Regions from separate parts of the Variovorax sp. V35 genome, predicted to be linked through region 4. Evidence: predicted binding sites of a transcription regulator. Region 4 holds the regulator's gene; each other region holds the start of a gene.
The links. Region 4 encodes LexA, which represses DNA repair genes until DNA is damaged. Its sites were predicted from a motif close to ACTGTATNNNNATACAGT; they were not measured.
Positions count from the first base shown of each region.

Region 1: the regulator LexA is predicted to act here: its motif matches at 3,050-3,067, upstream of ACAM42_RS02345 (ATP-dependent helicase).
Region 2: the regulator LexA is predicted to act here: its motif matches at 1,334-1,351, upstream of imuA (translesion DNA synthesis-associated protein ImuA).
Region 3: the regulator LexA is predicted to act here: its motif matches at 1,682-1,699, upstream of recA (recombinase RecA).

Region 1 covers NZ_AP028666.1:500,001-507,422, reverse strand. The annotation lists gene ACAM42_RS02355 (PTS sugar transporter subunit IIA) at 1-77, opposite strand, end outside; gene raiA (ribosome-associated translation inhibitor RaiA) at 270-599, opposite strand; gene ACAM42_RS02345 (ATP-dependent helicase) at 920-3,037, opposite strand; gene corA (magnesium/cobalt transporter CorA) at 3,263-4,249, shown strand; gene ACAM42_RS02335 (YoaK family protein) at 4,307-5,059, shown strand; gene ACAM42_RS02330 (5'-methylthioadenosine/adenosylhomocysteine nucleosidase) at 5,069-5,809, opposite strand; gene ACAM42_RS02325 (ABC transporter substrate-binding protein) at 5,846-7,422, opposite strand, start outside.
Region 2 covers NZ_AP028666.1:3,108,478-3,115,899, reverse strand. The annotation lists gene ACAM42_RS14415 (DNA polymerase Y family protein) at 1-553, opposite strand, end outside; gene imuA (translesion DNA synthesis-associated protein ImuA) at 522-1,319, opposite strand; gene ACAM42_RS14405 (ABC transporter substrate-binding protein) at 1,431-2,558, shown strand; gene ACAM42_RS14400 (aldo/keto reductase) at 2,729-3,556, shown strand; gene ACAM42_RS14395 (Bug family tripartite tricarboxylate transporter substrate binding protein) at 3,543-4,505, opposite strand; gene ACAM42_RS14390 (porin) at 4,520-5,647, opposite strand; gene ACAM42_RS14385 (dihydroxy-acid dehydratase) at 5,773-7,422, opposite strand, start outside.
Region 3 covers NZ_AP028666.1:7,166,939-7,174,360, reverse strand. The annotation lists gene ACAM42_RS33230 (hypothetical protein) at 1-367, shown strand, start outside; gene ACAM42_RS33225 (response regulator transcription factor) at 394-1,068, opposite strand; gene ACAM42_RS33220 (MarR family winged helix-turn-helix transcriptional regulator) at 1,131-1,616, opposite strand; gene recA (recombinase RecA) at 1,763-2,872, shown strand; gene recX (recombination regulator RecX) at 2,933-3,406, shown strand; gene ACAM42_RS33205 (SRPBCC family protein) at 3,420-3,818, shown strand; gene yiaA (inner membrane protein YiaA) at 3,831-4,271, opposite strand; gene ACAM42_RS33195 (hypothetical protein) at 4,386-5,108, shown strand; gene ACAM42_RS33190 (bestrophin family protein) at 5,242-6,192, shown strand; gene ACAM42_RS33185 (succinate CoA transferase) at 6,252-7,422, shown strand, end outside.
Region 4 covers NZ_AP028666.1:3,648,115-3,655,536, forward strand. The annotation lists gene ACAM42_RS16875 (D-2-hydroxyacid dehydrogenase family protein) at 1-946, opposite strand, end outside; gene ACAM42_RS16880 (hypothetical protein) at 1,114-1,497, opposite strand; gene lexA (transcriptional repressor LexA) at 1,641-2,324, opposite strand; gene ACAM42_RS16890 (asparaginase) at 2,398-3,384, shown strand; gene adk (adenylate kinase) at 3,419-4,075, opposite strand; gene kdsB (3-deoxy-manno-octulosonate cytidylyltransferase) at 4,211-4,984, opposite strand; gene ACAM42_RS16905 (Trm112 family protein) at 4,981-5,163, opposite strand; gene lpxK (tetraacyldisaccharide 4'-kinase) at 5,144-6,139, opposite strand; gene ACAM42_RS16915 (biopolymer transporter ExbD) at 6,140-6,565, opposite strand; gene ACAM42_RS16920 (MotA/TolQ/ExbB proton channel family protein) at 6,580-7,212, opposite strand.

The DNA of each region.
Region 1 (7,422 bases), 3.1 Mb from region 4:
AAAGCACGTTTCTTGCTGGTGGCGTCAACGCTCACGAGCACTTGAGCGGGCGGCAGGATGGACGCGAGGCGATTCATGGTGGGGTCAGAGCGGGGGCGATTATGCACCTCCTCGGTAAAAACCCCCAGTCCCCCTAATTACTTTCGTCTACATGTGTTGCCGTGAGGCGTCGCTTCCTCTGGAGGCCCTTGCAAAGCCCCACCAATGTGGTCGGACAAACAAAAGGCCGCCCGAAGGCGGCCTGAGATGCGGGGCGCGGGGCCCGGCGTTTACATCACGCGCTTGGGCGCCACGTGATGGTGGTCTTGCAGGCGATCCTTGTGGCGGACCACCTGGCGGTCGAGCTTGTCGACCAACTCATCGACCGCGGCGTACAGATCAGCGTGGCTCGATTCCGCGAACATGTCATTGCCCTTGACGTGAATGTTGCACTCCGCCCTTTGGCGGCGTTCCTTTTCCTTCTGCTTTTCCACCGTGAGGATCACCTTGACATCGACCACCTGGTCGAAATGTCGCGTGATCCGGTCCAGCTTGCTCGTGACGTAGGTGCGCAAGGCAGGTGTGACGTCGAGGTGATGACCGCTGATCGTCAAATTCATGAATGACCTCCTGAGAATTGACGGTTGGGGAAATGACCGCGCTCCGGGATGAAGCGTGGCCGGCGAAACAGGTGAGGTTGGGAGAGAGGGAGAAGAGGAAGGGAGATGAAGAAAGGGGGCGGTCGGATTCACTATGCCCAAGCTGTCACGGTATTGCAATACCGGGGCTTGCCCGAGTGACGGGCCGGTGTATTGCATGCCCTAATCCGCTATTGATTCCATAGCTGCCCCCGTGCAGTGGCATGCCGTTGCGGCACATTGGAAGCAAGTGTTTCCATGTGCAGCGCGCAGTGCCCCTCCCGCCCGAAGGGCCGGCCCGTTCAGCGCCAGGCGGCGCGCATGCGGTTGCGCAGGTCGATCACCGCGGCCGGCGGTGGCACCGCGGGCGGCAGCACCGGCGGCGGCGGCCAGGTCTGCAGCTCGAAGCCCGCCAGGTCGGACTCGGCGATGAAGCGGGTGCGGTTGGCGTACAGGTGCCGGTCGCCGCGCGCCGCCTGCTGCGTGATGTGGAAGCGCTGCGGCATCACCAGGTGCAGGTGGTCGCGGGCCCGCGTCATCGCCACGTAGAGCAGGCGCCGTTCTTCTTCCAGCTCGTGCGCGCCCTGCGCCACGTCGGCCGGCATGCAGCCGTCGACCACGTTGATGACGTGCACCGAGTTCCACTCCTGCCCCTTGGCCGAATGGATGGTCGACAGGATCAGGTAGTCCTCGTCGAGCGAGGGCGGGCCGGGCCGGTCGCTGGTGGCCTCGGGCGGATCGAGCGTGAGCTCGGTGAGAAAGCGCTCGCGCGAGCCATAGCCGGCTGCCAGCCGCGCCAGCTGCTCGACGTCGGCGCGGCGCACGCCCGAGGTGTCTTCGTACAGCCGCTCCAGGTGCGGCTGGTACCACTGCATGGCCACTTCCACGTCGGCTGGCCACTGCAGCGACGGCGCGCGCAGCGCCGCATAGGCCTGGGCGAAGTCGGCCCACTGTTCGCGCGCGGCCGACGGCGGCACGAAGTCGCGCACGGCCGCGGCCGGGTCGGCCGCCTGGTCCATCGCGTCGAGCAGGCGCGTGCCGGTGGCCGGGCCCACGCCGGGAATGAGCTGCGTGACCCGGAAACCCGCCATGCGCCCGCGCGGGTTCTGCGCGAAACGCAGCACGGCGAGCAGGTCCTTCACGTGCGAGGCCTCGAGGAACTTGAGGCCGCCGAACTTCACGAACGGGATGTTGCGCCGTGCCAGTTCCAGCTCGAGCGCCGCGCTGTGCGACGAGGTGCGAAACAGCACCGCCTGCGACTTCAGCGCCAGCCCGCCCTCGCGGTGCGCCAGGATCTTGTCGGCCACCCAGCGCGCCTGCCCGGCCTCGTCGGGCACGAGCACCAGCACCGGCTTGCCGGCCGAGGGCTTGTCGGTCCACAGCGTCTTGGCGTGCCGCTCGGCGGCCTGCGCGATGACGCGGTTCGACACGTCGAGGATCGGCTGCGTCGAGCGGTAGTTGCGCTCCAGCGTGACGATGCGTGCCTCTTGCGAGAACTGCGACGGAAAGTCGAGGATGTTGCGCACCGTGGCGCCGCGGAACGAGTAGATCGACTGCGCGTCGTCGCCCACCACCGTCACGCCGCGCCCGTCGGGCTTCATCGCGCGCAGGATCTCGGCCTGCAGCAGGTTGGTGTCCTGGTATTCGTCGACCAGCACGTGGTCGAAGCGTGCGCCGACGTGCGCGGCCAGCGCGGGCTCGGCGACCATCTCGGCCCAGTAGAGCAAGAGGTCGTCGTAGTCGAGCACGTTCTGCTGCTGCTTGGCTTCGACGTAGGCGCCGAAGAGCGCCTTGAGCTGCGCCTCCCACTCGGCGCACCAGGGAAAGCTGTCCTTCAGCACGGTGGCCAGCGGCGCGCGCGTGTTCACGCAGCGCGAGTAGATCGACAGGCAGGTGCCCTTGCGCGGGAAACGATTGACCGTGGACGACAGGCCCAGCTCGTGCCGCACCAGCCCCATCAGGTCTTCGGCGTCGCCGCGGTCGTGGATGGTGAAGTTCTCGTCCAGCCCGATCTGCGCGGCGTACTCGCGCAGCAGCCGTGCGCCGATGCCGTGGAAGGTGCCGGCCCACGGCAGCGCGGGCGGGCGCTCCGACTTCAGGCCCAGCACGCGCGCCAGCACCTGGCCCGCGCGGCGCTCCATTTCCTGCGCGGCGCGGCGCGAGAAGGTGAGCAGCAGCAGGCGCTGCGGATCGACCCCGTCCGCGATCAGGTGCGCCACGCGGTGCGCCAGCGTGCTGGTCTTGCCCGAGCCGGCACCGGCGATCACGAGCAGCGGCCGGTGGTCGGCGCCGACCGCCGCGCCCACGCCGTGCTCGACCGCCGCGCGCTGGTCGTCGTTGAGCGCGGCAAGCGCCGCGGCCAGGCGCTCGGCTTGCGTCTTCGGCGGGGTGGAAAGAACGGGGGACGCAGGGGTCTGCATGGGCACGACTTTACTGTATGTCCGTCCAGTTCGAGTGCCTTGTCGCCCTGTGGCCGGTGACATAATCGCGCCTCGCTGCAACCGGAGACTCCCCTTGGAAACCGCCCCGTCTCGGCAGCTTTCAACTCCCTGGCGACGCTGCGCGTGATGTACTGACGCCGGGTCCGCGGGAATTGAAAGCGCCCCGCCCTCGCCCATCGTTCAGTCACCCCCGGGAGTGAGCCCATGCTCAACATCTTTACGCTCGCCAACGGCCGCCTCGTCCAGGAAGAGATCGAGTCGCTCGAAGAGCTCTCCAAGTTCCAGCCGATCTGGGTCGACCTCGAGTCGCCCACGCTCGAGGAAAAGCGCTGGATCAAGCAGTACTACGGCCTCTCGATTCCCGAAGACGCGATGGACGAGGACATCGAGGAATCGGCCCGCTTCTACGAGGAAGACAACGGCGAGCTGCACATCCGCTCCGACTTCTTGATCGACGACGACGAAGACCCGCGCACGGTGCGCGTCGCCTTCATCCTGAACCAGCACAACACCGACCTGCGCAGCCGCGGCGTGCTGTTCTCGATCCACGACGAAGACGTGCCCGTGTTCCGCCTGCTGCGCATGCGCGCACGCCGCGCGCCGGGGCTGATCGAGGACGCCAAGGAAGTGATGCTCAAGCTCTTCGACGCCGACGCCGAATACTCGGCCGACACGCTGGAGAACATCTACGACGAACTCGAGGTGGCGGGCAAGAAGGTGCTGTCGGGCAACGTCAGCGACGAACTGGCCGGCGAGGTGCTCGGCGCCATCGCGCGGCAGGAAGACTTGAACGGCCGCATCCGCCGCAACGTGATGGACACGCGCCGCGCCGTGAGCTTCATGATGCGCAGCAAGATGCTCAACGCCGAGCAGTTCGAAGAGGCGCGGCAGATCCTGCGCGACATCGAATCACTGGACAACCACACGGCCTTCCTCTTCGACAAGATCAACTTCCTGATGGATGCGACCGTCGGTTTCATCAACATCAACCAGAACAAGACCATCAAGATCTTCTCGGTGGCCAGCGTCGCGCTGCTGCCGCCCACGCTGATCGCGAGCATCTACGGCATGAACTTCAAGTTCATGCCCGAGCTCGACTGGGCCATGGGCTACCCCTACGCCATCGCGCTGATGGCCGCGAGCGCGCTGGTGCCGATGTGGTACTTCCGCCGGCGCGGCTGGCTCAAGTAGTTCTTCACACTGGGTGCTAGAGTGGCTGTCGGCAGGCAGCTGCCCCTGGAGAGCCCCGTGCGCAGACTTCGTTTCCTCACCAACCGCCACCGCGCGCCGTCGACGAACACCGCGCTCGGGCTGCTGCTGGCCTTCAACGCCGGCGCCATCAATGCGGGCGGCTTCCTCGTGCTGCACATGTACACCTCGCACATGACCGGCTTCGCCTCGCAGCTGGCGGACGGCATGGTGCTGGGCAACCTCACGCTGCTGCTGAACGCGCTGGGCGCGATCCTCGCGTTCGTGAGCGGCGCCGCGGTCTGCGCGGTGCTGGTGAACTGGGCGCGCCAGCACCGGCTGCATGGCGTGTATGCGCTGCCGCTGCTGCTGGAGGCCGCGCTGATGTTCCCGTTCGGGCTCGCCGGCGCGATCACGCTGACCTGGGCCACGCCGTTCGCGGTGCCGCTCACGGTGCTGCTGCTGTCGTTCATCATGGGCCTGCAGAACGCCGTGGCATCGAAGACCTCGGGCGGCAGCACGCGCACCACCCACATGACCGGCAACATCACCGACGTGGGGATCGAGCTGGGCAAGATGCTCTACTGGAACCGGCGCGCGCCGTCCACGCCGCTGCCGGTGCGCCACGATCGCAGCCGGCTTCGCCGCTGCGGCGGGCTGGTCGCGATGTTCGTGCTCGGCGGCGCCGTGGGTGCGCTGGGCTTCAAGCACGTGGGCTTCATCTGCGTCGTGCCGCTGGCCGCGCTGCTGCTGGCGCTGTCGATCCCGCCGCTGCTGCGCGACCTGCCGCAACTGCGCCGGCTCGCACCGTAGGCAGGTGCTTCAGGCCGCGTCGCGCGGCAGGGAGGCGAGCCAGGCGTCGACGAGCGCCAGGCTGTAGCGGCTCGCCACCTCGGCCACGAAGCGCGTGAAGTCGCCGTGCGCGGCATCGTCGGCGCGGTCCGAGATGGTCCGCAGCGCCGCGAAGGGCACGCCGTAGTCGTGGCAGGCCTGCGCCATCGCAGCGCCTTCCATCTCGACCGCGAGTGCGTCGGGCAGCGAACGCTGCAGGGCCCCACACTCCGCGGTGGTCGACACGAAACGGTCGCCGCTGATCAGCAGGCCGCGATGCACCTTCGGTGAACGCAGATGGAACTCATCGACCGCCTTCTGCCCCACCAGGCCCACCGGATCGCGCAGCGTGCCTTCGGCCACCGCCGCCAGCGCATCGCCGATGGCCGCATCGGCCGCGAAGCGCGAACGCCCCATCAGCGGCACCTCGTACTTCGGAAAGATCGGCGAGGCGTCCATGTCGTGCTGCAGCAGCTCGGTCGCCACGACCACGTCGCCGACGTTCACGCCCGGCGCCAGCCCGCCCGCCACGCCCGTGAACACGATCGCCCGCACGCCGAAGCGCTCGAGCAGCACCGTGGCCGTGACCGCCGCCGCGACCTTGCCGATGCGCGACAGCACCGCGACCACGGGCTGACCCTGCAGGTGGCCGACCCAGAAGTCGCGGCCGGCCATGTGCACGCGCTGCTCGTCGGGCATGCGCGCGAGGAGCGCACTGAGCTCCTCGTGCATGGCCGCGACGATGGCGATGGGCGCAGCGACCACGGCTTACTTGATGTCCACGCCGTAGAAGGTGTGGCGGCCGAAGGGGCTCAGCTTGAAGTCGACCACCTCCTTGCGCACCGGCTTCAGCTGCACCGCGTGCGCGATGGTGAACCACGGCGCCTGCTCCTTGAAGATGACCTGCGCCTTCTTGTAGAGCGCGTCGCGCTCCGACTGCTTGGTCGCACTCTTGGCCTTCACCACGAGGTCTTCGTAGGGCTGGTAGCAAAACTTCGAGATGTTGCTGCCGCTGGCCGACTTGGCCGAGGCGCAGCCCAGCAGGGTGTACATGAAGTTGTCCGGGTCGCCGTTGTCGCCGGTCCAGCCCAGCATGCCCATCTGGTGCTCGCCGGCCTGCAGGCGCTTGCGGTACTCGCCCCATTCGAAGCTCTTGATCTCGGCCTTGACGTTGATCTTGGCCAGGTCGGCCTGCATCAGCTCGGCGATGCGCTTGGCGTTCGGGTTGTACGGGCGCTGCACCGGCATGGCCCACAGGTCGGTGCTGAAGCCGTCGGGGAAGCCGGCCTGCGCCAGCAGCTTCTTCGCGGCTTCGGGGTCGTACGGGTCGTCCTTCACGGCATCGTTGTAGGACCACAGCGTCGGCGGAATCGGGTTTTTCGCGGCCACGCCGGTCGTGAGGTACACGCCGTCGATGATGGCCTTCTTGTTGATCGCCATGTTGATGGCCTTGCGCACGCGCACGTCGTCGAAGGGCTTCTTCGTCGTGTTGTACGAGAGGTAGCCCACGTTCAGGCCGGGCTGCTCCAGCACCTGCACGTTCGGGTCCTTGCGGATCGCGTCGAGGTCGGCCGGGTTCGGGTACGGCATGACGTGGCACTCGCCCTTTTGCAGCTTGGCCCAGCGCACCGAGGCATCGGGCGTGATCGCAAACACGAGGTCGTCGATCTTGGCCTTGCCGCCCCAGTACTGCGGAAAGGCCTTGAAGCGGATGATCGCGTCCTTCTGGTACTGCACGAGGTAGAACGGGCCGGTGCCGACCGGGTCCTGGTCGACCTTCTCGGGCGTGCCGGCCTTGAGCATCGCGATGGCGTACTCCTTCGACTGGATGCCCGCGTACTGCATCGCCAGGTTCGCGAGGAACGGTGCTTCGGCCTGGTTGAGCGTGATCTTCACCGTGTGGTCGTCGATGCGGTCCACCGACTTCAACAGCTTGGGCATGCCCATGTCGTTGAAGTAGGAGTGGTTCTGGCTCGTGACCTTGAAGAAGGGATCGCTCTCCTTCCACTGGCGCTCGAGCATGAAGATGAAGTCGTCGGCGTTGAAGTCGCGCGTGGGCTTGAAGCTCTTGCTCGTGGTGTGCCACTTCACGCCCTTGCGCAGGTGGAAGGTGTACACGGTGCCGTCGGCCGAGATGTCCCATTTTTCAGCGAGGCCCGGCATCACCTTGGTGCCGCCGCGCTCGAACTCGACGATGGTGTTGTAGACCTGCGTGGTCACGTCGAAGGACGTGCCGGTGGTGTTCATGCCCGGGTAGAAGTTTTCCGGGCTTCCTTCGGAGCAGTACACCAACGTCTTGGCTGACACGGCGCCGCAGGCCAGGGTAAGGGCCGTGAGCGCTGCCG
Region 2 (7,422 bases), 540 kb from region 4:
CGGCCAGCGCGGGCAGTTCGAGCTTCTGCTCGAACACGTCGGGCAGCGTGAGCCAGGCGTGGCTTTCGGGGCGCAGGCCCCAGGCGATGTCGAGCGCCTCGCGCAGCCCGGTGCCGAAGCGCCGCGTGAGGCCGCCACGCGGCAAGGCGGCCACATCGCCCCAGGTGCGGCAGCCCAGGCGCGCGAGCAGGTCGAGGTGGCCCTGCGCGGCCGTCAGCGTGTCCAGCGGCAGGCCGGCCGGCACCTCGGCGGGCCGGTGCTCGTTGCGCGCGAACAGGCGCAGCCGCGCCAGCGCGATCAGGCTGGTGGCGCCCTGCGCGCCGCGCATGCGCGCGTCGGGTGCGGGGTTGAGGGCCAGCAGCTGGCGCATCAGCGGCGCGCGACCGCCCCACAGGCGTTCGCAGGCCGAGACCTCGAGCATCAGCGCCTCGTCCTGCCAGGCGACGTGCGGCGTGAACTGCAGCGCCCACCAGCCCAGGGCCTCGGGCGGAGGCATGTCGGGGGCGTCGGCGTCCTCGGTTTCAGACGACCACTGCAAGGCGATCCAGTGCATCCGGGCCTCCTTTCCATGCGTCGATGCGCACCACCGTGGCCGACGGTGCGGCGGCCGGTGCCACGAGCGACTGCAGGCGCAGCTGACGCCGCACGCGGGCGGCGGCCAGCAGCGCGCTCATGCGGGCGTTGCGCGCCGGCACCCGCACCGGCGCGGCCAGCGGCGGCCCCCGGCGCTTGAGCAGGTGCAGCGCGATCTGCGCCGGGTCGTCCGGGCAGCGCTCGGCACGCAGGCGCAGGCGCGCGGGCGAGGCCGACAGCGCCACCGACTCGGGCCGGCACACGAACAGCAGCACCTCGTGCTGCGCGGCCGCCAGCTGCAGCCGCCGCAACTCGCCCACGCGGGCCTGCGGCAGCCAGGCGACGACGGCAGCGATCTCGGCGCAGCGCAGCGCCTGCTCGCAGGCCCACAGCCGCGCGGCCGGGGCGTCGCTGCGCACGCACATCAGCGCCTCCACCGGCAGCCCCTGCGCCGCCAGCGCGGTGCCGCAGGGTTCGTAAGGCGCGCCGACCAGCACCACCGGCCCGCCGCGCGCCTCCACCGCCTGCGCCAGCGCGGGCAGCAGCAGGCGCCAGACATGGGCCTCGGGCGTGGCCTGCAGCAGCTCCGTCATCGCGCCCACGGGCCAGCCGCCGCCGGGCAGCTCGGCGTCGAGCGCGGCATGCCCGGTGGCCACGACCTGCGCGTCGGCCAGGCCGAGTTCGTCGGCGTGCCAGACGCCGCGGCCCGCGGCGGTGGAAAAGGAGTCGAGGAAAGGGAGGCCCATGATTGCAGTTGTTAACTGTATTTTTATACAGTATTCCCCAGGTCGCAACCAGCGATCGATTTACCTGCGAAGGCCCGCGCCTTAAGATCGGTTTATTAACAATTAGTGACCATGAGACACAAAAAGATTCACCTGCGGCTTCTGGCCCTCGCCGCGCTCGTCCTCGCAGGGGCGCCCGCCTCGGCCCAGCCCGCCAAGCCGCTCCTGATCGGCCAGACCTACGTGCAGACCGGCCCGCTCGCGTCGCTGTCGACCGAGCCGCTGGTCGGCATCCGTGCCATGTTCACCGCGCTGAACGCGAGCGGTGGCATCAACGGCCGCCCGGTCGAGCTGCGCCAGCTCGACGACGCCTACGACCCCGCCAAGGGCGCCGAGAACGTCAAGACCTTCGCGCGCGACGGCGCCGTGGGCGTGCTGATGCCCATCGGCACCTCGTCCGCGGTCGGCGCGCTGAAGGCGGCCAACGAGCTGAAGATTCCCGTCGTCGGCCCCTACACGGGCGCGGGCCCGGTCGTGAAGTTCAGCGAGTTCGGCTTTCCGGTGCGCATCAGCTTCGATGAGGAATACAGCCGCATCGTGAACCACCTGTTCACCATCGGCCTGTCGCGCATCGCCTTCGCGCACAACGACAACCCCGGTGCGCGCTCGGCGATGGAGAGCACGCAGAAGTTCATTGCCGAACGCGGCGACAAGATGGTCGGCAGCGTGGCCATCAAGAACGACGGCTCCGACGCGGCCGAACGCGCCGCCGAGCTGGCCAAGCTCAAGCCCAAGGCCGTGGTGCTGTCGGCCACCAACGACGTGGCGGCGAAATTCATCGCGGCTTACCGCGCGACCGGCGGCGAGACGGCCTTCTATTCGTTCTCCTTCCTGAATGGGCAAAAGCTCTTCCAGGACATCAAGAAGGACGCGGCCGGCGTGGTCATCTCGCAGGTCGTTCCCTACCCGTGGAACAGCGCGATGCCGGTGATTGCCGAGTACCAGGCGGCGATGAAGAAGATCGGCATGACCGAGTTCAGCTACGCCAGCTTGGAGGGCTACGTCACCGCCAAGGTCATGGTCGAAGGCCTGAAGCGCGCGGGCGCCAACCCCACGCCCGAGTCGCTGCAGAAGGGCCTGGAGTCATTCAAGACGCTGGACCTCGGCGGCATCGCCGTGTCGTACCGGCCCGGCGAGCACCGCGGGCTGACCTTCTCGGAACTGTCGATGCTCAAGGCCGACGGGCGCTACCTGCGCTGAGCCCTTCCGCCCGCCGGCATGGCGGGCGCAGAATTTCGTTCGTGACGCCCACCACGAACGCCCCCCTCCTTCCAGCCCTCACGCGCGCCCGGTTGCTCCGACTAGGCGCAGCCCTGTGCGCAGGCGCCGCGCTCCCCTCCTTCGCCCAGCAGCCACCCCGCAGGCCCGCGATGCAGATGACCACCCGCCCCATTCCCTCCACGAAGGAAGCCCTGCCGGTCGTCGGCTGCGGCACCTGGATCGGCTTCGACCGGCGCCCCGGCACCGACGAATACGGGCGCCTGCCCGGCGTGCTCGACGCGCTCTTCGCGGCCGGCGGCACGGTGATCGACAGCTCGCCGATGTACGGCCGCTCCGAGGAAACCACCGGCGAACTGCTGGCCACAGCGAAGCCGGGCGCCAAGCCCTTCCTCGCGACCAAGGTCTGGACCTCGGGCCGCGAAGCCGGCATCGCGCAGATGGAGCAATCGTTCGCGCGGCTGCGCACGAAAGAGATCGACCTGATGCAGGTGCACAACCTCGTCGACTGGCGCACCCACCTCGCCACGCTGCGCGGCTGGAAGGAGAAAGGCCGCGTGCGCTACATCGGCATCACCCACTACACCGCCTCGGCCTACGACGAGGTCGAGGCCGTGCTGCGCGCCGAGCAGCTCGACTTTGTGCAGATCAACTACTCGCTCGATGCGCGCGATGCCGAACAGCGCCTGCTGCCGCTCGCGGCCGAGCGCGGCGTGGCGGTGATCGTCAACATGCCCTTCGGCGGCGGTGGCTTGCTGCGGCGCCTGCGCGACAGGCCGCTGCCCGCCTGGGCCGGCGAGATCGGCTGCACGAGCTGGGCACAGGTGCTGCTGAAGTTCGTGCTGAGCCATCCGGCCGTGACCTGCACGATCCCGGGCACGAGCCGCGCGGAGCACATGACGGACAACGCCGCGGCCGGCGCCGGCACCTTCCCCGATGCCGCCTTCTGGCGCCGCGAGGCCTCTTCTATTCGAACTTGACGTTGTGCTCCCGCACCGTCGCGCCGAAGGCGTCGTACTGCGTGCGGAAGAACTCGGTGAACTTCGCGGGGCTCATGCCGTAGCCCTCGAAGCCCTGCTGCACCAGCTGCGCATGCACGTCGGGCCGTTTGAGCGTGTTCTGCAACTCCAGCGAGAGCCTGTCGGTGATCTCCTTCGGTAGCCCCGGCGGCCCGAAGAACCCGGCCCACGGCGTGATCGTGAGCTTGCCCAGCCCCAGCTCGCCGCCCGTCGGCACATCGGGCAGCAAGCCGCTGCGCTGCGGCAGCAGCGTGACCAGCGCGCGGATGCGCCCTTCCTTCACGAAGCCCGGCGCCAGCGTGCCGGTGGTGAACATCATGTGGATCTGCCCGCCCAGCAGGTCGGTCATGGCCTGCATGTCGCCCTTGTAGCGCGCGTTGACCACCTTGCGCTCGCCCAGCAGTTGCAGCATCGCGAGCTCCGAGGCGCTGTTGCTCGAGGCCGAGTTGAGCGCGCCGGGCTTCGACGCCACGAGCGCCAGCAGCTCGTTCACGCTCTTGACCGGCAGGCTCGAAGGCACCACGAGGAACATCGAGAACTGCCCCGCCGAGCTGATCGGGGTGAAGGCCTTGAACGGGTCGTAGGGCGAGGTCGGCCGCAGCGTGGGCGCGGCGACCATCGCGGTGTTGGTGCCCATCAGCAGCGTGTAGCCGTCGGGCTTGGCCGACGAGGTGGCCTGCGCCGCGAGCACGCCGTCGGCGCCGGGTCGGTTCTCCACGATCACCTGCTGGCCGAGCTGCTTCGACAGCCCCTCCGCAATGATCCGCGTGAGCGAATCGGCACCGCCGCCCGCGGCGAAGCCGACGATCAGCTTCATCGGCTTGTTCGGGTACGCGTCGGCGCTCCAAGCCGCCGCGCCGGGCAGTGCCGTGGCGGCGAGGGCCGCGAGAGTCAAGGTTCTGCGTCGCATGAAAGCCTCCTTGTTCAGAAGAGGTGCCGCACACCGAACTCCCAGCCCGACGAGCGCATCCCGCCCGCCGGCGCGCTGCCGCCGCTCACCACGTAGCGCGCCTGCCCGCTGTTCATCAGCCGCGCGTAGGTGCCGTACAGCGCGGTGCGCCGGGAGAGGTTGTGCACGTAGCCGATGCCGAACTGGCGCGCGTCGTCGCGGTTGCGCGGCATGCCGTTGACATTGCGCAGGCTCTCGTCGCTGCGGTCGTCCAGGTAGGCGTAGCTCACGCGGATGCGCCCGACCTCGAAGGCCGGGATGTGCGCGCCGATCTCGACCGTGTTCTTGCGCACCGTGCCGGCCGCGAGCTTCACCGTCACCTTGTTGTAGAGCGCGAAGAACTTCGCGAAGCCCGCGTCCCACGAGCCGCCGATGTTGGCGTGCGTGTAGTTGCCGATGGTGGAGGTGGCGTTGAAGTGCGAGCGCGTCACGGCCGCCGCGATGTCGAACGCGCCCGAGGCGAAACCGAAGCGTGCGCCGCCGAAGTTGCCGTCGTCGCGGTTCGGCGCCGTGGAGTTGTTCTCGCCCGTGCCGACCATCGCCATGCCGTAGAAGCCGCCCAGCTTGGCCGGCAGCCAGTAGCTCACCGTGTTGCTGCCGGTGATGGCCGTGGGCAGCGGCCCGGTGCCCGCGCCCGCGAAGGTGAGGTTGCCCGCGCGCGCCACGCCGTTGGCGTTGAAGGGGTCGAAGTAGATGCTGTTGTAGTGCGTGGGAATGAAGTCGTGGCCCAGCCGCACTTCGCCCAGCGAATCGTGCGAGAGGCTCACGAAGGACATGCGGTCGAAGGTGATCGGTCCCGCCGGGCCCGCGCCGCTCGTCTGGTTGTTGGTGTTGCTCGGCCGACCGGTGCCCAGGTCGGGGTTCAGGCTGCCTTCGAGCCAGAAGCCCGCGCGCAGGCCACCGCCCAGGTCTTCGGTGCCGCGAAAGCCGATGCGGCTGGTCGAGAGACCGCCGTTCGACAGCGCCTTGATCGAGCCGCCGCCCTCGCCTTTCGTGTACTGGACGCCGAGGTCCATCACGCCGAACACGGTGACGCTGGATTGCGCGTGCGCCGCGCCGCTGCTGGCGAGGCCGATGGCCGACCACATCAAAAGTCTCTTCATGGTTTCTTGTCTCCTGCTCTTTTCTTGGTTGAAAACTCTGGAATCACTCGGAAATGGCGCAGGGCTGCGCCACCGGGTGCGCACGGGGGTGCGCACCGGTTGGCGAAGGCCGGGATGAAAAAGGTCTAGCTGGCGGGCTGCGGCCGCTCCGTGCGCACGAGCACGGCGCCCTTGGACAGCGGGCTCACGTTGCGCCGGTACTGCTGCAGCCAGCCGGTGTCGAAGGCCGGCGGCGGCGCCTGCCAGTCGGCGCGGCGCGCGGCAAGTTCGGCGTCGGTCAAGGCGATGTCGAGGCGGCGCGCGTCCAGGTCGATGGTGATCACGTCGCCATCGCGCACCAGCCCGAGCGGACCGCCCAGTGCCGCTTCGGGCGACACCTCGGCCACCACGAGCCCCTTGCAGACCAGGCCCGAGAGATGCCCGTCGGTCAGCAGCGCGACCTGGTCGCCGAGCCCCGCGCCATCGACCGCGAAGACCACGCGCGATGCGCCACCGCCCATGGCCGGTCCGCCGCACGCGCCGGCACCGCGCATCACGACCACCTGGCCGGGGACGATCTCGTTGTTCTTGATTGCAGCGATGGCGGCGTCCGAAGTCCAGAAGCACACGGCCGGTCCGGTGAAGCGCCGCACCTTGCGCTCGGCGATGCCGGTCTTGATGAGGCCCGACTCGGGCGCAAGGTTGCCGCGCAGGAGCACGATGGCCGGCAGCGGCGCGACCGGGCGGTCGATGGGGCGGATCACCTCGGCGTCCCTCACTTCGGCGCGGCGAAGGTTGTAGTCGACGGTGCCGCCGGTCACCGTGAGCGCGCCCGTGTCGAGCAAGGGTGCGAGCTGCTTCATCAGCGCGCGGCAACCGCCCGCCGCCTCGAAGGCCTCGATCGAATGCGCGCCGATGGGCCGCACGCCGGCCAGCACCGGTGTCGTCGGGCCGAGGCTTTCGAAGAGGCCGTACACATCGACGCCGCACTCGCCTTCAGTCGATATCGCCTGCAGGTGCTTGGCCGTGTTGAGCGAGCCGCCAACCGACAGCACCGCACGCACCGCGTTGGCAAAGGCGCCGGCCGAGAGGATGTCGCGCGGCTTCAGGTCGTCCAGCACCATCTGCACGATGCGCGTGCCGGCCGCGCGCACGTCGTCCATCATCTTCGGGCTCAGCGCGGCAACCGGCGCGCTGCCGGGCAAGGCCATGCCGAGCGCTTCGCACACGATGTGCATCGAGTTCGCCGTGCCCAGGCCCGAGCACACGCCCGGCCCGCGGATCGCCTCGCGGCTCATGCCCACGAGTTCTTCCACCGGCAGGTGGCCGGTGACCGCGTGCATCGCGCCGATGAACACTTCCTCGATGTCCATGTGCTTGCCGCGGTACTCGCCGCTGGGCTGGTAGCCGCAGGGCACGAGCAAGGTCGGGATGTTGAGTCGCGCGGCCGCCATGAGCTGCCCCGGCACCGTCTTGTCGCACGAGGTGAGGCAGACCATGCCGTCGAGCTGCGCGCCTTCGACTGCGACCTCGATGTCGTTGGTCACGAGGTCGCGCGCGCCGAGCATGTAGGCGCCGCGTGCGCCCGCGCCGGTGATGAAGTCGCTGGGCGCGGCCGTGCGAATCTCGAACGGCACGCCGCCCGCCGCGCGGATCGCCGCCTTGATTTCCGCCGCCACCTTGTCCAGGTGGCTGAAGCACGCGGCCAGTTCCGAGGAGCTGTTGACGATGGCGATCTTGGGCTTCTCGCAATCCTCTTCGGGGATGCCAAGCGCGCGCCAGTGCGCGTTGCGCAC
Region 3 (7,422 bases), 3.5 Mb from region 4:
GTCCAACACCGACAGCAGCCCGAGCCTGGGCGTGACGGTGCAGGTCGACGGCCAGGGCGTGTTCACCGGCAGCACGAGCGGCGTGCAGATCGGCCAGTGCACGCTCTCGGGTACTGTCGCCCTGGCGCAGCCCGGCTCGGCCAAGAACATGTACAGCCTCACGCTGAAGGCCGTGAATGCCGCCACGGCCAGCACCAACGACTGCAAGCTCACCCCCGCCGCCACCGGCAGCTATGCCGGGCCGGCCATCATCGGGCTGGTGCCGGCGGGCGTGTACGACAGCAACGGCTACTTCCGCAGCCTCATGTTCCTGATCCGTTCGAACACCGGCGCCACGCTGCTCGTCAATCTGCGCAAGCAGCCCTGACGGCATTGCGCGCGGGCGGGGCACGCTCAACCGGGAATCTTCTCGAGGCAGTAGCCCAGCCCGCGCACCGTCGCGATGCGCACCGGTCCCTTCTCGATCTTCTTGCGCAGGCGGTGGATGTAGACCTCGATGGCGTTGATGCTCACCTCTTCGCCCCATTCGCACAGCCGGTCCACCAGCTGGTCCTTGCTGACCAGCCGGCCGGCGCGCTGCAGCAGCACCTCGAGCAGGCCCAGTTCGCGCGCCGACAGCTCGATCATCTTGCCGTCGATGGTCGCCACGCGGCCGGCCTGGTCGTAGACCAGCGGGCCGTGGCGGATCGCGTTGCTGGTGGCGCCCATGCCGCGCCGCGTGAGGGCGCGCACGCGCGCCTCGAGCTCCTGCAGGCTGAAGGGCTTGGCCATGTAGTCGTCGGCGCCGTGGTCCAGGCCCTTCACGCGCTCTTCCACGCTGTCGGCCGCCGTGAGCACCAGCACCGGCAGCTGCGAGCCGCGCGCGCGCAGGCGCTTGAGGATCTCGATGCCGTGCAGGCTGGGCAGCCCGAGGTCGAGGATCAGCAGGTCGAACTCGCTGTGGGTCATGAGCGCGGTGTCGGCCTGCGAGCCGTTGGCCACGTGATCGACCGCCGCGCCCGAGGTGCGCAGGCTGCGCAGCAGGGCATCGGCCAGCACCTGGTCGTCTTCGGCAATCAGTATTCGCATGAGCCACCTCCGGCGGATTCAGGCGCCATGCCGGCGCAGTTCACATTTGTCTCAACGCGAGTCTAGCCCGCTGTATAGGCTTCGAGTCCGATGGTTACCACGGTGGCGATCTCGTCGCCCACGCTGGCGCGGAACTCGCGCTCGGTCTGCGTCACGGCGCGGCGGAAGGCGTCCAGCCAGGCCAGCCCGTCGGCCGTGAAGAGCACGCGTCGCGCGCGCGCATCGAGCGGGTCGGGGCCGCGCGTGACCAGCCCCCAGGCCTCGCACTGGTCGACCAGCGTGCCCATGGCCTGCTTGGTCATGCCGGCGCGCTCGGCCAGTTCGGTCAGGCGCGAGCCCTCGCGCGCCAGGTGCCGCGTGATGTGGATGTGCGCCGCGCTCACCTGCGCGCGCGCCGCGAGGTTGGACAGCGCCAGCGGCACGTCGATGTCGTGCGCCATGAGCGCCAGCACGCGCTCGTCGAAGCGGCGCATCGCATGGCCCAGCAGGCGGCCCAGATGGGTCTGGCGCCAGGCGTCGGGATCGGTGGGAAAGGCGGGGTCGGCCATGGCCTTAGATGGTAAGGCAAACTGACTTTAAAGTGGGTTTGCGAATCGCCATGAGCCCCTACACTACTGTTCAAGCATCCAGTCTGTGGTTAAAAGCAGATGGATGAATCCCGACACAAACCGTTGATATTCAAGGAGATTTCCACATGGACGCAGTCGTCAAGGGCGCAAGCATCTCGGTCGCCAACAGTGAAAAGGCCAAGGCCCTGCAGGCCGCGCTGGCCCAGATCGAAAAGCAGTTCGGCAAGGGCACGATCATGCGCCTGGGCGAAGGCGAGGCGCTGGAAGACATCCAAGTGGTCTCCACCGGCTCGCTGGGCCTGGACATCGCCCTGGGCGTCGGCGGCCTGCCCCGTGGCCGCGTCGTTGAAATCTACGGCCCGGAATCCTCGGGCAAGACCACGCTCACGCTGCAGGTGATCGCCTCCATGCAGAAGCAGGCCGGCACCTGCGCCTTCGTCGACGCCGAGCACGCCCTCGACGTGCAGTACGCCCAGAAGCTCGGCGTGAACCTGTCCGACCTGCTGATCAGCCAGCCCGACACCGGCGAGCAGGCCCTGGAAATCGTCGACTCGCTGGTGCGCTCGGGCGCCGTCGACCTGATCGTGGTCGACTCGGTCGCCGCGCTCACGCCCAAGGCCGAAATCGAAGGCGAAATGGGCGACTCGCTGCCCGGCCTGCAGGCCCGCCTGATGAGCCAGGCGCTGCGCAAGCTCACGGCCACGATCAAGAAGACCAACTGCATGGTCATCTTCATCAACCAGATCCGCATGAAGATCGGCGTGATGTTCGGCTCGCCCGAAACCACCACCGGCGGCAACGCGCTGAAGTTCTACGCCTCGGTGCGCCTGGACATCCGCCGCATCGGCACCATCAAGAAGGGCGACGAAGCCATCGGCAACGAAACCAAGGTGAAGGTGGTGAAGAACAAGGTCAGCCCGCCGTTCAAGACGGCCGAGTTCGACATCCTGTTCGGCGAAGGCATCAGCCGCGAGGGCGAGATCATCGACATGGGCGTGAACGCCAAGATCATCGACAAGTCGGGCGCCTGGTACGCCTACAACGGCGAGAAGATTGGCCAGGGCCGCGACAACGCCCGCGAGTTCCTGCGCGAGAACCCCGACCTGTCGCGCGAGATCGAGAACAAGGTGCGCGAGTCGCTGGGCATTCCGCTGCTCGCGGCCGACGCCGGCAGCGAACCCGAGAAGGCCGAGAAGCCCGCCAAGGCATCGAAGGCCGACAAGGCGGCGGAGTAAGTTTGAGATAAGCGGCCTTCGCGCAGTGCGTGGGCCGCGTGAGCGACCCACCACCCCCGAATGGCCTTCAGTGCCCCCTCCCTCAAAGGTCGCGCCCTGCGCCTCCTGAGCCAGCGCGAGCATTCGCGCGCGGAGCTGGAGCGCAAGCTGGCCAAGCACGAGGAAGAGCCCGGCACGCTGGCGAAGGCGCTCGATGAGCTGGCCGCCAAGGACTTCATCAGCGAGCCACGCGTCGTCGCCTCGGTGCTGCACCAGCGCGCCGCCCGTTCGGGCGCGCTGCGCGTGAAGCAGGAGCTGCAGGCCAAGGGCATCGCGCCCGAAGCCATCGCGCAAGCGGTGGCCGGCTTGCAGGAGACCGAAGTCGAGCGCGCCACGGCCCTGTGGCGCCGCCGCTTCGACGCGCCACCCGCCGATGCGAAGGAGCGCGCGAAACAGATGCGATTCCTGATGGCGCGCGGTTTCTCGGGCGCCGTCGTGTCCAAGGTGCTCAGGAGCGACTTCGATGACCCCAGCGACGACCCCAACGGCGAATGAAGGCGACGCGGCCTTGTCCCGCGTCATCACGCAGCGCGTGCAGTGCGAATGGCGCGACGCCTATGCGCTCGCGTCCGACCCGAAGCGGCTGCCCGACTGGGCCAGCGGCCTCGCGAAGAGCGCGCTGGTGCCGCACGGCGACCACTGGATCGTGCGCACGCCCGAAAGCGGCGAGGCCCGCATGCGCTTTGCGCCGCCCAACGACCTGGGCGTGCTCGACCACTGGGTGGCGCCCGAAGGCGTGCCCGAGGTCTACCTGCCGTTTCGCGTGATCGGCGTGGCGCCCGGCGTGTGCGAGCTGCAGTTCACGCTGCTGCGCCAGCCGCACATGGACGATGCGGCCTTTGCACGCGACGCCGGATGGATCGCGCGCGACCTGCAGGCCCTGCGCCGCCTGCTCGAGGCGGGCTGAGCCCGGCCTGGTTTACTCGGTGGCCGTGACGTCGTCGGCCAGCGGGTTCTCGGCCTTGTACGCGGCGATGTCGCGCACGTTCTTCTGCACCGCCACCGCGCCGAACAGGCTCAGCAGGAAGGCCATGGCGTAGAAGCCCTTCTCGCTCGCGGCCAGCGAGGCGTTGAACAGGCCCACGGCCAGCAGGCCCACCGACAGCAGCAGCGAGACCCAGCACAGGCCGAAGTAGATGCCGGTGACCGAGATGCCCTCGAGCCGGTCGCGCACCGTCTTTTGCAGCGACACGGCCGAGAACAGGCCGTACATGAGGATGGTGAAGTAGTAGCCCTTCTCGTTGAGCTGCATCGCGGCATTCCACAGCCCGAGCAGGTACACGATGGCGCCGATGATCAGCGCGGCCCAGGATGCGGCGACGAATGCGCCGGTCGGTTTCTGAAACTTGACGGTTCCCATGACGATCCTCCTCGTTGTTGTGTGGCGCGATTATGGTGCGGGAAGGCGGTGGCATGATCGCCAGCGACCGGCCTCGCAGGAGGCGGCTTTCCAGAAAAACCGGAGGAACCCTTCATGTCGTCGCAACCCGCCCACCCGCAGTCACTCGTTCGCACCGGCGCCAAGGCCGGCTTCGCCTTCGCCGGCTCGGCCATCAAGGGCGCGCTGATCGGCCTGTTTCTCGGCGGCGGCGTGTTCTTCTACTACCTGACCCAGCTGCAGGGCCCGGGCATCCCGGCGGCGCGGGCCGGTGGCGCGGGCGCCATCCTGGCGCTGATCATGTCGCCGCCACTGCTGGTGGCCGTGCTGCTGTCGCTGTTCGTCGGCGTGTACTTCCTGCTCGGCGTGCAGCGGGGCCGCGCCCGCGCGATGCAGCACCTGGTCGCGGCGCGCGGCGAGGCCGTGTCGCAGCGGCTGGGCGACGCGATCGCGGGCCGCATCGAAGCCATGCCGCGCACCCACGGCGGCCTGCAGCGCGTGGCCGACTGGCTCTCGCCCGACGCCCTGTGCCAGCAGCTCGCGCCGGTGCTCGGCGAAGGCCGGGCCGTGCGCGCGGTGGTCGGCTTCGTGCTGGGCCGCCTGCCCCTGAGCGACATGCTGGCCGAGTGGCAGCAGGAGCGTGCCGCGCACGGTGCGACGACGCCGGCGACGGGCGAAGACCCTGCCCTGCGCGCCCTGCTCACGCGCCGCATCCACGAGGTGCTGCAGGAGATGGCGACGCCCTCGCGCAAGCTCTTCTACATCGCGCTGGCCGCGCAGGCGGTCCTCTTGGGCGTGGGGCTGTGGCTCGTGCGCTGAGCCCGACCGTCTTCGTCGGTCTTGGGGCGGCCCGCCGCCCTCGCGCTGACGCCTCGGCGACAATCAGCGCCCGCGCGGGCCTTGCGACGTGCGCGGCCTCCATGCCTGCCTGTCTCCCCTGCCCCCCGCTTTCATGATCGTCCGGAAACGCCCGTCCGGGCTCAAGCTGTTTCTGTCCTGGCGGGGCTCCGTCCTGCCGCGCATCGCCGCGGCGCTGACGCTCAACGTGATCGTGGCCATCGTCGTCACGGTGCTGCACGGGCGCTTCGGCTCCATCAAGATCCCGCTCGGCACCGTGCCCTTCGCGCTGCTCGGCCTGCCGCTGGCGATCTTCCTGGGCTTTCGCAACACCGCGGCCTACGACCGCTTCTGGGAGGCGCGCAAGCTCTGGGGCGAGGTGATCCTGCGCTCGCGCAACCTGGCGCGCCAGTGCCAGAGCCTCATCGACGGCGATGCGCCGGTGAACGCCGGCGCCGACACCGTCCGCCGCCTGGACGACCTGCGCGTGCGCATGACCTTGCGCGCCGCGGCGTTTGCCCATGCGCTGCGCCACCAGTTGCGCGGCACTGACGCCGCCGCCGACACCAAGCCTTTCCTGCGCGAAGCAGAGTGGCAGGGCCTGACCCAGGTCGCCAACCGGCCGCATGCGCTGCTGATGCACATGGGTGCCGACCTGCGCGAAGCGCTGCGCGCGCGGCGCATCGACCCGGCGCTGGCGGCGGGCGTCGACGGCACGCTGTCCGCGCTGAGCGCGGCGGCCGCGTCGTGCGAGCGCATCCTCAGCACGCCCATTCCCTTCTCGTACACCCTGCTGCTGCACCGCACGGCGTACCTGTATTGCTACCTGCTGCCTTTCGGGCTGGTGGACTCGGTCGGGTTCATGACGCCGGTGGGGGTGCTGATCGTGGCCTACACCTTCTTCGGCCTGGACGCGCTCGGCGACGAGATCGAGGAGCCCTTCGGCACCGAGTCGAACGACCTGCCGCTCGAGGCCCTGTGCCGCACGCTCGAGATCGACCTGTGCCAGTCGGTGGGCGCCCCGGCGCCGGCGCCGCTGGTGCCGGTCGACTACTTCCTGCGCTGACACCCGCCGCGCGCGCGGTGCCGGCCTCCCCCTTACCGAAAGAAAGACGCTTTCCCTCCATGTCGCACGAAGACCGCATCCGCCTGCCCGCCCTGCGCAGCAAGATCACCACCGCGGAGGCCGCTGCCGAATGGATTCGCGACGGCATGGTGGTCGGCATGAGCGGGTTCACGCGCGCCGGCGACGCCAAGGCCGTCCCGCTGGCGCTCGCGGCCCGCGCGCGCCGCGAGCCGATGAAGATCACGCTGATGACCGGCGCCTCGCTCGGTGGCGACGTGGACCGACAGCTGACCGAGGCCGGCGCCATCAGCCGGCGCATGCCGTTCCAGGTCGACACCGTGCTGCGCCAGGCGATCAACCGCGGCGAGGTGATGTTCATCGACCATCACCTGTCGGAAACGGTCGAGATGCTGCGCACGCGGCAGATTCCGCCGATCGACATCGCGATCATCGAGGCCGTGGCCATCACCGAGACCGGCGCGCTGGTGCCCAGCACCTCGATCGGCAACAGCGCGAGCTTCGCGATCCTGGCCGACAAGGTGATCGTCGAGATCAACACCTCGCAGTCGACCGCGCTCGAAGGGCTGCACGACATCTTCATTCCCAAGCACCGCCCGCAGCGCGAGCCGATGCCGCTGGTGGCGCCGCACGACCGCATCGGCACCAGCGCCATTGAGATCCCGCCCGAGAAGATCCTGGGCATCGTCATCACCGACAAGGCCGACAGCACCTCCACCGTGCTGCCGGCCGATGCCGAGACCGCGGCCATCGCGGCGCACCTGGTGGCCTTCTTCGAGCGCGAGGTGGCGCAGGGCCGGCTCACCGAGCGGCTGCTGCCGCTGCAGGCGGGCATCGGCACGGTCGCCAACGCGGTGATGTCGGGGCTGGGCGCGGGGCCGTTCGAGCACCTCACGATGTACTCGGAGGTGCTGCAGGACTCGACCTTCGACCTGTTCGACGCCGGCAAGCTGGATTTCGCCTCGGGCTCGTCGATCACACTGTCGCCCGCGAAGGCGCGGCAGGTGTTCGGCGACCTCGACCGCTACAAGGACCGGCTGGTGCTGCGGCCGCAGGAGGTGAGCAACCACCCGGAGATCATCCGGCGCCTGGGCATCATCGCGCTGAACACGGCGCTGGAGGCCGACATCTACGGCAACGTCAATTCGACCCACGTGCTGGGCACGCACATGATGAACGGCATCGGCGGCTCGGGCGACTTCGCGCGCAACG
Region 4 (7,422 bases):
TCACGACGTTGTCGAACGCCTGGCCGAAGTAGCTTTCGTAGCTTTCCTGTTCGACGTAGCCGATGTGCGGCGTGCAGATGCAGTTCTCGAGGCGCAGCAGCGCATGGCCCTGCAGCGGCGGTTCGCTCTCGAACACGTCGATGGCCGCCAGCCCGGGGCGGCCGCGGTTGAGCGCGGCCAGCAGGGCATCGGCTTCCACCAGCTCGGCGCGCGAAGTGTTGACGAACAGCGCCGTCGGCTTCATGCGCGAGAGGTCTTCGAGCTTGACGAGACCCTGGGTGTCCTCGTTGAGCCGCAGGTGCACCGACAGCACGTCGGCGGCGGCAAAGAATTCGTGGCGGTTCTGCGCCACCTGGAAGCCGTCGGAGCGCGCCTTGGCGCAGCTGGCCTCGCGGCCCCAGATCACCACCTGCATGCCGAAGGCCTGTCCGTAGCGCGCCACCAGCTGGCCGATGCGGCCGTAGCCCCAGATGCACAGCGTCTTGCCCTTGAGCACCGAGCCCACGCCGAAATTCGGCGGCATCGATGCCGACTTGAGGCCCGACTGCTGCCAGGCCCCGTGCTTGAGGTTGCTGATGTACTGCGGCAGGCGGCGCATGGCCGCCATGATCAGCGCCCAGGTGAGTTCGGCGGGCGCCTGCGGCGAGCCCGAGCCTTCGGCCACCGCCACACCGCGTTCGGTGCAGGCCGTGACGTCGATGTGGCCGCCGACGCGACCGGTCTGGGAAATCAGCTTGAGCTTGGGCAGCTTCTCGATCAGCTGGCGGGAGATCTGGCTGCGCTCGCGGATGAGCACGATGACGTCCGCATCCTTGAGGCGAACCGACAGCTGACCGATGCCCTTGACCGTGTTGGTGTAGACCTTGGCGGCGTAAGCGTCCAGCTTGGCAGCGCACTGCAGCTTGCGCACGGCGTCCTGGTAGTCGTCGAGGATCACAATGTTCATGGCATGCCATTGTGCCTCGCAGCATCGGCAGGTCGCACGTGTGAACGTTTGGATACCCGGTGCCGGATGGCGGCCGGAAGGCCTGTTTCAGGCCGATTCCAGTGAATCCGCCGTGCGCATGAGGGGCGCACAGAGTGCGCAGGCACGGCGGGTTCGTTGGCACTTTTTCAGTGCAGGTGGCTGGGGCGGGGCGCGCCGCTGCCGGTTTCCGCGGCTTCCAGCGCGGCGAGCCGGTCGAGTTCGGCGCACACGTCGGCCATGCGGCCGGAGATCACGACCCGGTTGGCGCAGCCGCGCTGCGTGCCTTGGCGGTCGACCACGCGGACCACGCGCAGCGGGCGGGCGGGCGCTGCGGCGGCGGATGGCGAACTGGCAGGCGTGGAGCCGCCAGCGGGGCGCGCCGTGCAGGCCGGGCGAATGGCCACGTAGCGCAGACCGGCAGCAGCGTCGCCGCTCTCACCGTGCGACGGGCGGCGGGCGGGCATCCAGCGGGTGGCCAGCGATTGCAGGGGCGACCAGAGGTCGGCGATGGCGAGGAGGGCGATTCCCATGTGAACTCCAAAAAAGTATGAGGTTGAACACAGGCAGGATTTCTTGAGTCGGCCACGACAGGGTGATGGCGACTTCGCGCCATACGCCCGCCACCTGTCGCGGCCGGATGAGATGCTGCTGCGTGTGGGCAGCAGGCCCGGGGCTACATCAGCATCGTGTTGCGGATGAGGCCGACCGCGAGGCCTTCGATTTCGAAGGGCTCGCCGGGCTGGACGATGATGGTCGGGTAGTCGGGGTTCTCGGCGTGCAGCTCGATCACCTGCTTGTTGCGCTTCAGGCGCTTCACGGTGACTTCCTCGCCCAGGCGCGCCACCACGATCTGGCCGTTGCGCGCTTCCTTCGTGGCCTGCACGGCGAGCAGGTCGCCGTCCATGATGCCGGCGTCGCGCATCGACATGCCGCGCACCTTGAGCAGGTAGTCGGGTTGGCGCTGGAAGAGCGTGTTCTCGACGTAGTAGGTCTGGTCGACGTGCTCTTGCGCAAGGATGGGCGAACCCGCCGCCACGCGGCCGATGAGCGGCAGCGCGAGCTGGGCCATGCCGGGCAGCGAGAGCGAGAACTGGTTGCCTTCGCGGTGGCGCGTTTCGTGGAGCGAGCGCAGCGCATCGCCCTTGAGGCGGATGCCGCGCGAGGTGCCGCTGACGAGTTCGATCACGCCCTTGCGGGCCAGGGCCTGCAGGTGCTCCTCGGCGGCGTTGGCCGACTTGAAGCCCAGCTCGTTGGCGATTTCGGCGCGCGTGGGCGGCGCACCGGTGCGTGCGATGGCGCCCTGGATCAGGTCCAGGATCTGCTGCTGGCGGGCGGTAAGCTTCACTGCGAACTGCATAGTGGTTTCCTTGCGGCACTGGCTAGATATCCAGTACCTGTATTTTTAACCAGTTTTCAAAAGTTGACAAGCCATGACTCATTCCTCTTCGTCCGAGACGCGCCGCGTGGTCGTGCTGGGCACCGGCGGCACCATTGCCGGCAAGGCTGCCAGCAGCGGCGACAACATCGGCTACACCGCCGGGCAGGTGGGCGTGGCGGACCTGCTGGGCGGCATCGAGGCGCCGGCCGGCGTGACGCTGGTGGCGGAGCAGGTCGCGCAGCTCGACAGCAAAGACATGGACGCCGACACCTGGCGCCAGCTGGCCGCGCGCTGCGCACACTGGCTGGCGCAGCCTGATGTGGCCGGCATCGTGACCACGCACGGCACCGACACGCTAGAGGAAACCGCCTTCTTCCTGCACGCCGTGCTGGCGCCAGCCAAGCCGGTGGTGCTGACGTGTGCGATGCGTCCGGCGACGGCCCTGTCGCCCGATGGTCCGCAGAACGTGCGCGACGCGCTCGTGGTGGCTTCGACGCCTGGCGCGCGGGGCGTGACGGTGGTGTGCGCGGGCACGGTCCACAGCGGCCTCGACGTGCAGAAGGTGCACACCTACCGTCTCGATGCCTTCGCGTCAGGCGATGCGGGGCCGGTCGGCTATGTGGAAGAGGGCGAAGTGCGGCGCGTGCGTGCGTGGCCGCAGGGGGCGCCGTTCGATGCGGCGCGGCTGGAGGCCGTGTCGAAGCCGTGGCCTCGTGTCGAGATCGTCATGAGCCACGCGGGCGCGAGCGGCGCGATCGTCGAGGCGCTGCTGCTTCCATCGGCAGAGCCCTTGCGCGGACTGGTTCTGGCGACGACCGGCAACGGCACCGTGCACCACGCGCTGGAAGCCGCGACGCTGACGGCGCAGGCCGCCGGCGTGGCGGTGCTGCGCGCCACGCGCTGCACGAACGGACGCATCCTGCCGAAACCCGGGGACGGGCTGCGGGATGCGGGCGCACTCACGCCGGTGAAAGCGCGGGTCGCGTTGGTGCTGGAACTCTTGGGAGTGGCCGCCCTGCCGGAGTCGGAGGGCGGTTAGGAGAGAGGCTGACGGGGTCAGCCGCTGAATCAAATCAGCTGTTCAGTGCGGCAAGGGCGCGCTGCGTGATCTCGTCGACCGTGCCCACGCCCTGGATGGCGCGGTACTTCGGTGCGGCGGCCGGATCGGCCTTGGCCCAGGCCGAGTAGTAGTCGACCAGCGGACGGGTCTGCTGGCTGTAGACGTCGAGCCGCTTGCGCACGGTCTCTTCCTTGTCGTCTTCGCGCTGGATCAGCTCTTCACCGGTCACGTCATCCTTGCCTTCCACCTTCGGCGGATTGAATTTGACGTGGTAGGTGCGGCCCGATGCCGGGTGCGAGCGGCGGCCGCTCATGCGTTCGATGATGTCGCCGAAGGGCACGTCGATCTCGAGCACGTAGTCGAGCTTCACGCCGGCCGCCTTCATGGCGTCGGCCTGCGGAATGGTGCGCGGGAAGCCGTCGAACAGGAAACCGCCGTTGCAGTCGGGCTGCGCGATGCGTTCCTTCACGAGGTTGATGATCAGGTCGTCGCTGACCAGTGCACCCGAATCCATGATCGTCTTGGCCTGCAGCCCGAGGGGGGTGCCCGCCTTGACCGCGGCGCGCAACATGTCGCCGGTCGAGATTTGGGGGATGCCGTATTTCTGGCAGATGAAGGTCGCTTGCGTGCCTTTGCCTGCTCCGGGCGCGCCCAGCAAAATAAGTCTCATGGTGTCCTCGGAAGGTTCTTAGATTTTGTGTCGCGCCCCATGCGCACCCTCAGGCGCGCCGAGGCGGAATTGCATCGAGGATAGCATGCGTCCCCGTGACAAATTGCCGCCGTCTCCCTCGGGGCGGCCTGCAGCTCATGCAGGCGAGCCGGCCGCGAAGACGGCGCGCACGCGCGCGAGGTCTTCGGGCGTGTCGATCCCGGGGCCCGGTGCGACATCGCTCACATGCACCGCGATGCGGTGTCCGTGCCACAGCGCGCGCAACTGTTCGAGCGCCTCGGTGGCTTCGACAGGGGCGGGCGACAGCAACGGAAATTGCCGCACGAAGCCTGCGCGATAGCCGTAGATGCCGATGTGGCGCAGCGGTGCGGGGCTGGGCAGCACCGACGGCGCCGCGCCGCCCGACGAGCCGTCGCGCCACCAGGGGATCGGCGCGCGGCTGAAGTACAGCGCATGGCCTTGTGCGTCGAGCACGGCCTTCACCACGTTCGGGTTCATGAAGTCGGCCAGCGAGTCGATCGCGTGGACGGCGGTGCTCATCGCGGCCTGCGGTCGCGCGGCCAGCGTGGCGGCAACGGCGTCGATCAGCGCGGGGTCGATCAGCGGCTCGTCGCCCTGCACGTTGACGACGATCGCGTCACCGTCGAGCCCGAGCTGTTCGCAGGCTTCGGCCAGCCGGTCGGTGCCGCTGGGGTGGTCCTGGCGGGTGAGCAGGGCCTCGACGCTGTGCGCCTTGCAGGCGTCGATGATGGAAGCGTCATCGCCGGCCACCACCACGCGAAGGGCGCCGGACTGGCGGGCACGTTGCGCCACGCGCACGACCATCGGCAGGCCGGCGATATCGGCGAGCGGTTTATTGGGAAGTCGCGTCGAAGCCAGCCGGGCCGGCACCAGAACGGTGAAGCTCACAGGCCCAGCTCTTCGTCGGACAGCGTGCGGGCCTCGTTCTCGAGCAGCACCGGGATGCCGTCGCGCACCGGGTAGGCCAGACGCGCGCTGCGCGAGCAGAGCTCCTGCTTCTCGGCGTTCCAGGTCAGCGGGCCCTTGGTGACGGGGCAGACGAGCAGTTCAAGCAGCTTGGTATCCATCGAGCGATGATAGCTTTGCGTCGAGGGCGGTGAAGAACGCCGGCGAGGGTTCGAAGTGCAGCGGCACGGCGAGCGCGTCGGGTGCTAGGAGCCAGAGCTTGACGGCGTCTTTTTCCGTGCAGATTAGGGGCAGGGCGGGACCAGCTGGGCGTTGCCAGCCGCTGAAGTCGTGGTGATCGGGCAGCGCGAAGGTGTCCGCGAGCGTCAGGCCACGTGCGCGCAGCATCGTGAAGAAGGCTTGCGGCCGGGCGATGGCAGCGAGCGCGATCACGGACTGGCCGGCGAGCGTGTCGAGCGGGATGCGTCGGCCGTCCTTCGCGAGGGCGTACGGCGCCAGTTCGCGGGTGGCGGTGTAGCCATCGGCGAAGGCGGGCCGCTCGCCGCTGTGCAACAGCAGGTCGCAATGGCGCGGCCACGGCTCACGCAAGGGGCCGGCTGGTAGCAACCAGCCGTTGCCGACACCGCGGTCGTCGAACACACAGATCTCGATATCGCGGGCCAGCGCCAGATGCTGAAGTCCATCGTCGCTGACGATGACCTGGATGTCCAGATGTCGATCGAGCAGGGCGCGCGCGGCGTCAATGCGTTCCCGGGCCACGAAGACCGGCGCGCCGGTGGCATGGTGGATCAGCGCGGGTTCGTCGCCGACGTCCTGCGGATCACTGTCGGCATGGACTTCACGGCAGTCGTCGGTGCGACGGCCGTAGCCGCGCGACACCACGCCCACCCGCAGGCCACGCGCCTGAAGGTGGCGCACGACGGCCATCACGACCGGTGTCTTGCCGGCTCCACCCGCGATCACATTGCCGACCACGATCACGGGTACCGGCACGCGTCCGGTTTTCTGCCAGCCCCATCGATAGAAGGCGCGCCGCAACGCGAAGAGGGCGCCGTAGACCTGCGACAGCGGCCACAGCAGGCAGGCCAGCGCACCGCGGCGCAGCCAGGCATCCTGCAGCCGCGCGCCGGTCGACACTCAGTGACCGGCCTGGGCCGTCGACTGGGCGGCGAAGGTGATCTGCATCAGGCCGGCGCGGCGCGCGGCCTCCATCACCGTCACCACGGCCTGGTGCGGGCTGGCGGCATCGGCGCTGATGATCACGACGCTGTCCTTGCCGCCGGTGGCGGCGGCGCCGAGCGCGGCGGCCACGGTGTCGACGCTGCGGTCCGCCAGCGGCGACTTGTTGATCACGTAGCGGCCGTCAGCCGACACTGCCACGATCACCTCTTTCGGGTAGTCGCGCTGGGCGTCGACGTCCGCGGTCGGCAGCCGCAGCTGCATCTCGGTGAACTTGCTGTAGGTGGTCGACAGCATCAGGAAGATCAGCACGACCAGCAGCACGTCGATGAACGGGATCAGGTTGATCTCCGGCTCGTCGCGCGCGCCGTGGCGAAACTGCATGCGGCCGCGCGAGCTCATTTGCGCAGGGCGTTCAGGTGGCGGGCAAAGCGCTCGCCTGAGAGTTCGAGGTTCAGCAGGTACTCGTCGACGCGGCTGCGGAAATAACGCCAGAAGATCAGCGTGGGAATGGCCACGATCAGGCCGAAGGCCGTGTTGTACAGGGCGACCGAGATGCCGTGCGCCAGCTGCGCCGGGTTGCCCGAACCGACGGCACCGCTGCCGGGCGACTGCGAGCCGAAGATCTCGATCATGCCGATCACCGTGCCCAGCAGGCCGAGCAGCGGCGCCGCCGAGGCGATGGTGGCCAGCGCCGGCAGGTAACGTTCGAGCTTGTGCGCCACGGTGCGGCCCGAGGCTTCCATGGCGGCGCGCAGGTCTTCTTCGGTGCAGCGCGGGTTGGCGTTCAGCGCGCGCAGGCCGGCGGCCAGCACCTGGCCGAGCATCGAGTTGCTTTCCAGTTTGGTCACGACATCCGGGCCGGGAACCGCGCCGCGCGACACGGTGATGGTCTCGTCCAGCAGCTTCGGCGGCAGGACCTTGACGGTCTTGAGGCTGGTGAAACGTTCAATGACCAGCGCGAGTGCGATGACCGAACAGGCGAGCAATGGCCAGATTGGCCAGCCCGCGGCAACAATGATGGAAAACAAGAAAATCCTCCGGCCCGTAGACTGCAAATGCGCGGCGATTATCCACCGAGCCACCATCGGTTCACGGCTTGTTTGCGTGTCGGCAAGGACGCACAGATTCTGTGGATAACTTTGTGATTAACCCATCGCGCAATGTCTCCGAACCCGCATGGGACGGGCTTTCCGTTAGATCGATTGAATTTTGAGCAGCACTTTGTTTAATGAAATCAA